Regions from separate parts of the Arthrobacter sp. UYEF36 genome, predicted to be linked through region 3. Evidence: riboswitches for the same ligand, from Rfam matches in the RefSeq annotation. Region 3 holds a riboswitch; each other region holds the start of a gene.
What was found. A riboswitch is a leader RNA that binds a small molecule or an ion and turns the genes downstream of it on or off. The one in region 3 is predicted to bind cyclic di-AMP.

Region 1 (3,264 bases), on a different contig from region 3:
TGATAGTTTTGACCCATGCGCACTCTCGTTGTGGACCACCCGCTGGTCGCCCATAAGCTCACCGTTCTGCGGGACAAGAACACCCCGTCCCCGGTCTTCCGCCAGCTCACCGAGGAACTCGTCACGCTGCTGGCGTACGAGGCCACCCGCGACGTCCGCACCGAACCGGTGACCATCGAGACGCCGGTCAGCACCACCATCGGCACCGCTTTCACCAAGCCCACCCCGTTGGTGGTCCCCATCCTCCGGGCCGGACTCGGCATGCTCGAGGGCATGACCAAGCTGGTCCCCACGGCGGAGGTCGGATTCCTGGGCATGGCCCGCGATGAAGAGACCCTTGACATCATCACCTACGCAGAGCGTCTCCCCGAAGACCTCACCGACCGTCAGATCTTCGTCCTGGACCCCATGCTCGCCACCGGCGGCACGCTGCGCGAGGCCATCAAGTTCCTCTTCAAGCGCGGCGCTTCCGACGTCACCTGCATCTGCCTGCTGGCCGCCCCGGAAGGCCTGGCAAAACTCGAAGAAGAACTCGCCGACGCGAACGTGACGATTGTGCTCGCCTCTATCGACGAGAAGCTCAACGAGAAGTCCTACATCGTGCCGGGTCTGGGCGACGCCGGCGACCGCCTCTACGGCGTCGCCGGGTAGTCCAGCCACCCGGCGTCGGACCTGCCCTCGCGGCCGGACCCGCGCGAGGGGGGCCCTAACCTCCCGGAACACACCGCCCGGTACTGGCCTGAGCCCCATGGACTGGAAACTTGAACTTGTCTTTGTTCCGGTGTCCGATGTGGACCGCGCGAAGGATTTCTACGTCAACAAGGTTGGCTTTAAGGCCGACTTCGACGAGCGGCCCATGGAAGGCATCCGATTCGTCCAGCTGACCCCGCCGGGCTCCGGCTGCTCGATCGCCATCGGTGAGGGCCTCTCGGACGCCCCGCCGGGTACCGCCCCCGGCCTTCAGCTCGTGGTCAGCGACATCCAGGGGGCCCACCAGCAGCTCAAGGACAACGGCGTGGACGTCAGTGACGTCGATGTTCAGGACTGGGGGCATTTTGTCCACTTCGCCGACCCTGACGGCAACAGATGGGCGGTGCAGTACCTCCCCAACCGTCCCAACGGCTAAGCGGCTGGTCTGGCTGGTCTGGCTGGACCAGGGGGTTAGTACCAGTTGTTGGCGTAGTGGAAGTTCAGTGCGCCGCACGGTGAGCCGTAGCGATCCTTGACGTACTCCAGTCCCCAGTTGATCTGGGTGCGGTAGTTCGTCCGGTAGTCGGCGCCCGCGCTGGCCATCTTCTCGGCCGGCAGCGACTGGACCACGCCGTAGGCGCCGCTGCTCGGGTTCGTGGCAGTGGTCTCCCAGTCCGATTCCTTGGTCCAGAGCTTCATCAGGCACTGCATCTGGCTCGGTGCCCAGCCATAGGAGCCCAGCTGGCTGGCCGCGTACGCCTGTGCGCCCGCCGGATCATTGACCGCAACGGGGGCGGGTGCGGGCGCAGGGGCAGGTGCCGGGGCGGGTTCCGGAGCCGGGGGTGCCGGGGCCGGGACTGCCGGGGCCGGCGCTTCGGCCGGCGCCACCTCGGCCGCCGGGGCTGCAGCGTCGCCGGTGGGGAGGACGGCCTGGTTCTCGACCCGGACACGTTCAAAATCAAGGTGTGTCAGCGGATCCGCCGTGGCGGCTGCCTGCGTGGAACTGTCCGCGCCGGCGTTGCGGGCGGCCGTCTCGGACGCCTGGCCGGCGGCGCCGGCCCCCACGAGCACCGCGCAGGCGGTAACAACAACGGCCGCCCGGCGGCCGGCCGAGCCGGCGTTGTGGGCAAACCGGGCCAGGGCTGAAGCGGGCTTGGCCGGTTCGGCGCGGTGGCGCGACTGCTGGGAGCCCGTCGTCGGTGCGGCGCCGTCAGGGCGCGTTTGTACCTTGGATTCAGTCATGAGTGCCTCTCAACGCCTGCGGAGTTAGCTGTCGGGTTCGGGTGAGGTCACCCGGCCGCACGGAAACTCACGTGTCGGCTTCACCCCAGGGGTGCGATGTGCAGAAATGCCCGGGAACTCTGGGTCCCCCGCCTCTGCCTGGTCCAGCGGGATCCGGGAGGCGGCAGAGCTTGGCGTGCATCCGGATATGCGGCCTAGTGGTGACCGCACCCTAAAAACCGTACAGGAGTCGTCCGGCTATGTCACATTTCGGTAACAGGAATTCCGACGGCGGCGGGGCGGCTTGCGCGTTGACCGGCGACGGAGGGTCCTCACCCGGCGGGTGGAGCCTCCGGCAGCCGGACGGTGAACTCGGTCCGGCCGGGCCTCGAGACCACACCGACAGTCCCGCCATGGGCCGCGACAATCGACTGCACGATCGACAATCCCAGCCCGCTGGTTCCCTCGGCGGAAGCGCTTGTGCCGGGGGCCGTGGTGGTGGCGACCGCGGCAGCTGCCTCGGGCGACCGCGGCGGGTGCAGCGGACGCCGCGGGAGGGAACCTTTGCCGGCTGCCGGCGTCGTGACGGAAACAGGATTCTTGCGGGACGCGTCCGCGCGCGTGAAGCGTGCAAAGACGCGGTCCACAAACTCGGGGGCGATCCCGGGGCCGTTGTCCGTCACGGTCACCACGGCATATCCGTCCGGGGATCGCTTCACGCCGGTCACCACCGTCGTGCCGGGGCCGGTGTGCTTGCGCGCGTTGGAGAGCAGGTTCGCCAGCACCTGATGCAGCTGGGTCGCGTCACCGCGGATCACCACAGGCTCTTCGGGGAGTTCCAGATGCCAGACCCGGTCCGGGGCCATGACCTTCTCATCGCTGACCGTCTCGATGGCCAACTGGGTGAGGTCCACCTCGCTGAGCCTGAGCGGCTGGCCCTCATCCAGCCGGGCGAGCAGGAGCAGGTCCTCCACCAGGGTGGTCATACGCTCGGACTGGCTCTGCACCCGGGCCAGGGACTTCTGGCCGTCCGGGGTGAAATGCTCGGTCATCCGCATCAGCTCGGTATAGCCGCGGATGGCGGTCAAGGGGGTGCGCAACTCATGCGAGGCATCCGCGACAAACTGGCGGACCTTCATCTCGCTCTTCTGCCGGGCTTCGAGGGCATTGGAGACATTTTCCAGCATCATGTTCAGTGCGTGGCCCACACTGCCCACCTCGGTTCCCGGATGCGCTGCGGACGCCGGCACCCGCACGGCAAGTCCCACCTCTCCGGCGTCGAGCGGCAGCCGGGAGACCTGGGTCGCGACTTGGGAGAGCTGATCGAGCGGCTTCATGGTCCGGCGGATCAGC
Region 2 (3,264 bases), on a different contig from region 3:
GCCGGTGAAGCCGGACTGTGCGTCCATGACACCCTCCTTACGGGATATTGTTTTCAGCTTCGGGGACTTCTGTGTTTTCCACCGTCAATCTTCTGTCTCCATTCCCGTTACGGGCTCATCTTCAAGCTCGGTAATAAGTGCTTCGAGCAACATAACGAGTTCGACAGTCCCGGAAACCACCCATTCCCGCCGGCTGCCGTTTGCGGTGCGTACCCGAATAAACACCCCTTGTGGGTTCCGCCAGAGGCGCAGTAATATCACGGAACAATCGGCTCTCATGGCGGAAATGATCCGCCCAAGTTCCTTCCTAGACGTCAACGCTGCGTAGCAATGTTGCCGATCGCCGCGTATGCCGTGGCCGTTTCCTGAATCTTTCCGCGTCATATCTCCGTGGGGTAATAAAATGACGTCTGCAGTAAGTCAAAGTTCCGTCGCAGATTCGGAATCGGAGGGTCAACCGGGCCTGCTCCTCTTGAACGGTTTTTCCCTATTCCTCGCGCATAAAGAGCTTCAGCTGCCCATTCATGCCCAGCGCGTCCTGGCTTTTCTCGCAATTGCCCGCCAGGACGGTGTGAAATGCTCCCGGCAGGCGGTTATAGCTAAATTGTGGGCGGATTCCAGCGCGGATCATGGCCACGGAAGCCTCCGCACTGCGCTGTGGAGAATCCGTTCGGTGCACGGGTCCCTCATTTCGGCGGGTCGAAGCGAACTGGCGCTCGGCGACGGCGTGGTGACGGATCTCCAGTTGTGCCGGGCGCAGGCCGCCAGGCTGCTGGCACCCGGCGGGGAGTTGTTGGTCGAAGACACCAACAGTTCGCCGCTCACCGGGGACCTGTTGCCGGAGTGGGATGAAGACTGGCTTCTGATAGAGCGGGAACGCCTTCGCCAGGTGCAGTTGCACGCACTGGAGGCGCTGGCGGTCCGGCTGCGAACCCTGGGCCGCTATCCGGAAGGGATCGATGCGGCGCTGCGGGCCAAGGCCATCGAGCCGCTCCGTGAATCCGTGCACGCCGTCCTTATCGACATCTGCCTCGATGAGGGCAATGTCGCTGCCGCCCACGAGTACCTTCGGCAATACAGTTCGTTGCTGTGGACCGAGCTGGGATTACGGCCGTCGCCGAGGCTGCTGGAGCGGGTCCGTGGCGTGTCCCGGGTCCCCGCCAGTGAGACGGATCGGGCCTAGCGTCCCGGCCGGCGCTCCACCACGGCAAAGGCCTTTTCGTCGAAGAATTCCCAATCCGTGATCACCATAAAGCCCAGGGCGTCCACGCGGTCGTTCAGGACGTGCACGTCGAAGCCGCCGTCACGGGGCTCAGCGTCCCAGGTGGACACGTGGACCTCCCCGTTGTCCAGCACCAGCAGTTCGGTGTTGACAGTGAAGTCCTCCGGCGGCTGACTGCTCAGCTGGCAGATGGCGACACAGTGCCTGATGAGGTCGGGACTGTCCATTTTTGGGCCTCCGCTTCGGGGGAACGGTGATGGCATCATCCTATGCCTGCGGCCGGGGTCCGGCGGGGCGGGCCGCACACCGGTCGCCGCAGCCCGCCACGATGCCGATGTGACACTCCGTAATCATTCCGTTACCGTTGTTAGGTGCCTGTTGTTTCCGAGACGGGCTCTCCCCAGCCGATTGCCTAACTCTGCCGCGGCCTGGGGATAACTCGCAGCAACGTCCGGCAGAGACGGGGAAACCAATTTTGACCCGCTGTTCTCCAGGGGTCTTGGGGTGAAGCCGCACGGCCCGGCATGATCGGGCCAGCGTGCGGCCGGGTGCCTCCCATCCGAATCCGACAGCTCACCTCGCAGGCATTGGGAGAGGCTCCTTTAATGACTTTTAGCAATACCCGTGCGCCCAAACGCGCCGATCTTCGCAGCAAAAGCCGCGCCGCCGCTACCATCGGCCGCCAGGCCGCAGTTCTCGTGGCCGCTTCCGGAATGGTGCTCAGCGGCGCCATGGCCGCGAATGCAGCCGATGCACCGACCGAGCGAGACTCCGCGCCGGCGTCGTCCGTTGACGTCCAGGGCCTGGTCTCCGCGCCGGTCATGGCGGACTCCGCCGTCCAGATCACGTTCGAGCGCCCGGCCGTTGAGACTGCCCCGGCTCCTGTGGTCGAGGCACCCAAGCCCGTAGCCGCTCCGAAGGCCCCGGCAGCTGCTGCCCCGGCTGCTGCGGCTCCGGCAGCACCCGCTCCGGCCCCCGCTGCCGCCGCCAAGGCGACGGTCAAGGTCCAGGCAGCACCCGCCCCCGCCGCTGCCCCGGCAGCCGGCGGAGTCAACGCCACCCTGCTGGCCGTCGCGTACGGCCAGATCGGCATCACGCAGGACTGCACCGCCGTGGTGGAGAAGGCCCTGAACGCTGCCGGCATCGCGGTCGGTGACATCGGCCCGACGGCGTTCATGAAGTACGGCAAGGTCGTCGCTGATCCCCAGCCCGGCGACATCATCGTCCAGTCCGGCCACGTCGCCATCTACGCCGGCAACGGCCAGGCCATCAGCGGCGGCATGAACGGCGTCAACGCCACCATGACGCACCCGCTGTCCTGGCTGACCGCCACCGGTCCCGTGACGTTCGTCCGCGCCGGCTAGCAGCACCGCACACAGCACGTCGAAGGCCGGTCGATCGGTTGCCTTGGGGGCAGTTGATCACCGGCCTTCAGCGTGCCCGGCGTCCGGCTCCGGTGCATACCTCAGCAACACCACACCGTTGCCGAACGCACGGCTCTCCAGCAGCCGCAGCGGCGTCACAACGTCCGTCTCCTGGAAGAGGGGCGTGCCCCGTCCGATCAGGACCGGGTGCACATACACCCGATACTCGTCGATCAGCCCGAGCCGCCTGAAAGACGCGGACAGATTGGCGCCGCCCAGCGCCAGATCACCGCCGGGCCCTTCCTTAAGCCTCGCAACATCCTCGGCGGCGACCTCGCGGACCACCTCGGTATTCCACCCGGCCGACGCCAGGGTCCTGGAGTGGACGATCTTCGGCATGTCCCGCCAGATGCCCGCGAAGTCGGCCTCTGTGGGAGTGCTTGAGGGGTCCTGGTCAGCCGTCGGCCAGTAGTCGGCCATCAGCTCGTAGGTGACACGGCCGTCCAGGAAAGCGCCCATGGTCCGGAGCTCATCGTTGAAGTGGCGGTGCAGCTCATCATCGACCCGGTGCCAGCTCAGGTCCCGCTCCGGACCCTCGATGAATCCGTCCAGGGACACCTGCATCATCAGGATGACCTTGCGCATCACGGGCTCCTTCACCAAACTGACGGCCGGGGT
Region 3 (3,264 bases):
ATTCCACTGGTCAGGACGAGGCCGGAGGCAGCAGCGATAACTGCGGCCTGGCGACCCATGCCACCGGCGTTGTCGCCGACGGTCTTGGCAATGACGGCCAGCGAGTTGGTCTTGGTGACCTCGGCGCGGTGCCGTGCGTTTGCACGAGTAGTCATTAAGTTCTCTCTTTCGTGATCCTGGGTCCGCGCTTTTTGGGCGCGGGCTGAGGACGCTCCGGCATCTTGGGGGTACGCCGGATCGCCCCGAAATGGGTTACTTAGCGAAGGGTGTACTGCGAAGACGCGCCAAAAGCGGGAACTGCTTGCAGGTGCATGGCCTGCGGGCCGGACTCAGCAGAGATTGAGTCGGCGGTGTGAGATCCGTTCCGGGCGCCGGCAAGGGCAGCACGGAGGTTGGATTTCAGCGGGCTCGTTAGAGCCGCGCAAGCGCGGTTAAGCGCAGCATTGTGGCGTGAAGACACGAAAGTAGCCTCTCCCAATGCCTGCGAGGTGAGCTGTCGGATTCGGATGGGAGTCACCCGGCCGCGCTGCTTCCTGGGAAGCTTTGCGACTTAACCCCAAGGCCTTCTTTCGAAGGCCAAAATTGGTTCCCCCGCCCCTGCCAGACGATGTAATGCGAACGGACCTTGAGCGGTGGCAGAGCTAGGCAATCCACTCAAGAGCGCCAACTTCGGAAAAGTTGGCGTAGGTCAAACGGTACAGCAGTTGGGGCTCAATGTCACATTCAGATCACGGCGTGTCACAAGAATGCGAGAGCGTCCCATCAGCTCGGTTAGAGCCAGCCGGTCGGATCGACGACTTCGCCGTTGATCATGACCTCAAAGTGAAGGTGGCAGCCCGTGGAGGCGCCGGTGGTGCCGCTCATCGCCACAACAGCGCCGCGGGTGACCTGCTGGCCCACCTTGACGCTGGCTGAGGACAAGTGGTTGTAAGTGGTCTCCAGGCCGTTGCCGTGGTCGATCACCACGCGGTTTCCGCCGCCGTGGGGATGCCATCCGGTGAAGGTCACGGTGCCGCTGGCGGCCGCAAGGACCGCGGTGCCGCACTGTACGGAATAGTCCTGGCCGCGGTGGAACTCCCCGGAGCCGCCAGTAATGGGGCTGACGCGGTAGCCGAAGGGCGACGAGGAATTCATTTGAACCAGGGGCGCCCCGAGGCTGCCGGAGGAGGCGGCGCGGGTAATGGAACCAGCGGACTGGGCGCTCAGCAGCTGCTTGAGCTTGCCGTCCGGGTCACCCTGGGTGGTGACGGCGGTGCGGTTGAAGTCAATTTTGGCCTCGGCGGCGGTGACATCCGGCTGGACCGCGGCAGAGACGGATCCGGCGGAGGTCCCGGCGTCGGTGGCCAGGACGGGACCCGTGGCGGGGACGGTGACGGTAAGGACCAGTCCCGTGGCAGCCAGTGCAATGCCGGCCTTTTGGCCGACGCCGCTGGCCGCGGCGAAGTCAGTCACCTGGCGGAACGGGCTGCGGCGGCCCCGGCGCTCATCACGGTGTGCGTCGCGTGGGCGCTCTGCCGTGACGGCGACGGCCGGACGCGGCTCCGGCGCGGGACCGTGCGCACGACGGCGGCCCCTGGTGGTCTGGATGGTCAAGAACGGTTCCTCTCTGGAGAGCCTGCGAAGTTAGCTGTCGGATTCGGGTCAGAGAGATCAAAGACCCGGTCCGCCGTGGCAAGCATCCAGGCACAGAGGCATCAAGGAACTTCCCTGCTGGAGAGTGCTTGCCGCTGACGGACTTCACCCCAAGGCTGTCGAACAGCCGGAAGTGGTTCCCCCGCCCCTGCCAGAAGGTGGTTCTGCGTCTGATCCGCTGGCAGAGCTCGGCTCGGATCAGATAACGCTTTGGTATCGGTACTAGTGATCCACTATAGGGGATTAAGCCGTGCAGTAATAAATCCGTTACCGACCTGTGCACAACTCATGGGTGGTCCCACGAGTTGCCGGTGAGCTGTAGTCAGTTGCCGGTGAGCTGTAGTTAACCGACGGTAACAAAGACGTGGGCGGCCACCTCGGGCGGGAGCTCCAGGGCCCCTTCGATGTCCGGCACGCGCACGGAGATGTACTCCCCCACCCGTTCCAGCGCCACCAAAGCGCCGGGCCGGATGCCGCCCTCATCAAGCTGGACGAGCAGTTCAGGTTCCACCTGGATGGGCTCGGCCAGCCGGTTGATTCTGACCCTGGAATCCGGCCCGTAGCCGGCCATGGCCTCAAGCAGGTTCACAACGCCGTCGGCGTAGGGCTGGGAAGGCAGGCCACCCAGCTCCGCGAGGCCCGGAATCGGGTTGCCGTAGGGCGAAACAGTGGGATGGTTGAGGAGTTCGAAGATCCGCCGCTCCACCCGCTCACTCATGACGTGTTCCCAGCGGCAGGCTTCCTCATGGACGTAAGCCCAATCAAGTCCGATCACGTCAGCCAGCAGCCGCTCGGCCAGACGGTGCTTGCGCATGACTTCGATGGCACGTTTCCGGCCGGTTTCCGTCAGCTCCAGGTGGCGGTCGCCGGACACAACCACCAGCCCGTCGCGTTCCATCCGGCCGATGGTCTGGGAAACGGTGGGGCCGGAGTGGCGCAGCCGTTCGGCGATGCGGGCGCGGAGGGCGACAATGTTTTCTTCTTCAAGTTCCAGAATGGTCCGAAGATACATCTCGGTTGTATCGATCAGATCCGTCATTCAGCTCAGCTCCTCGAGCGCCGTCCTTGCGTGTTTCCCACCGTACCGCGTGCTGCAGGCGCCCTGGTGGGGTCCGCCGTACGTTCGCAGGCCAGCTTAGCCTATTTTGAATTACTCCGGATAATCTCAGTGACCGGACTATGACGGGCTTTTTTGCCTCCCCCGCCGGGCAGTCAGGCAGAATGAAACGCAAGGCTACGCTGCAGCCACGCTGCCGGGCCATCTCCCGAGCCACACTTTTGTACCAGCCGAAAATTGGAGCCACTGTGAGCGACACCAGCATCACGATTCCCGCAAATCTCCTGCCCAAGGACGGCCGGTTCGGCGCCGGACCATCCAAGGTCCGACCGGAGCAGATGGAAGCCCTCGCCGCGGCGTCGCAGCTGCTGGGAACATCCCACCGCCAGGCACCGGTCAAGAACCTCGTCGGGTCGGTCCGGAACGGGCTCAGCCAGTTCTTCCGGGCCCCTGAGGGCTATGAGGTCATCCTGGGCGTCGGCGGGTCGACGGCGTTCTGGGATATTGCCAGCTTCGGCCTGGTGGAAAACAAGGCCCAGCACCTGTCCTTTGGCGAGTTTGGCTCGAAGTTCGCC

Region 1: linked by a shared signal. The riboswitch ahead of ABIB29_RS10440 (aggregation-promoting factor C-terminal-like domain-containing protein) and the one ahead of ABIB29_RS10070 (M23 family metallopeptidase) in region 3 are both predicted to bind cyclic di-AMP.
Region 2: linked by a shared signal. The riboswitch ahead of ABIB29_RS05980 (NlpC/P60 family protein) and the one ahead of ABIB29_RS10070 (M23 family metallopeptidase) in region 3 are both predicted to bind cyclic di-AMP.

What each region holds. Positions count from the first base shown of each region.
Region 1 is NZ_JBEPOX010000006.1:24,386-27,649, reverse strand. Features, by position in the region: gene ABIB29_RS10455 (phosphatase PAP2 family protein) at 1-3, shown strand, start outside; gene upp (uracil phosphoribosyltransferase) at 16-651, shown strand; gene ABIB29_RS10445 (VOC family protein) at 749-1,126, shown strand; gene ABIB29_RS10440 (aggregation-promoting factor C-terminal-like domain-containing protein) at 1,162-1,932, opposite strand; cyclic di-AMP (ydaO/yuaA leader) riboswitch at 1,934-2,091, opposite strand; gene ABIB29_RS10435 (sensor histidine kinase) at 2,244-3,264, opposite strand, start outside.
Region 2 is NZ_JBEPOX010000002.1:423,652-426,915, reverse strand. Features, by position in the region: gene ABIB29_RS06000 (hypothetical protein) at 1-27, opposite strand, end outside; gene ABIB29_RS05995 (hypothetical protein) at 488-637, opposite strand; gene ABIB29_RS05990 (AfsR/SARP family transcriptional regulator) at 674-1,183, shown strand; gene ABIB29_RS05985 (hypothetical protein) at 1,180-1,449, opposite strand; cyclic di-AMP (ydaO/yuaA leader) riboswitch at 1,653-1,823, shown strand; gene ABIB29_RS05980 (NlpC/P60 family protein) at 1,828-2,586, shown strand; gene ABIB29_RS05975 (dihydrofolate reductase family protein) at 2,644-3,231, opposite strand.
Region 3 is NZ_JBEPOX010000005.1:209,518-212,781, forward strand. Features, by position in the region: gene ABIB29_RS10065 (NlpC/P60 family protein) at 1-155, opposite strand, end outside; cyclic di-AMP (ydaO/yuaA leader) riboswitch at 465-634, opposite strand; gene ABIB29_RS10070 (M23 family metallopeptidase) at 772-1,593, opposite strand; cyclic di-AMP (ydaO/yuaA leader) riboswitch at 1,598-1,806, opposite strand; gene ABIB29_RS10075 (iron-dependent transcriptional repressor DtxR) at 1,976-2,671, opposite strand; gene serC (phosphoserine transaminase) at 2,938-3,264, shown strand, end outside.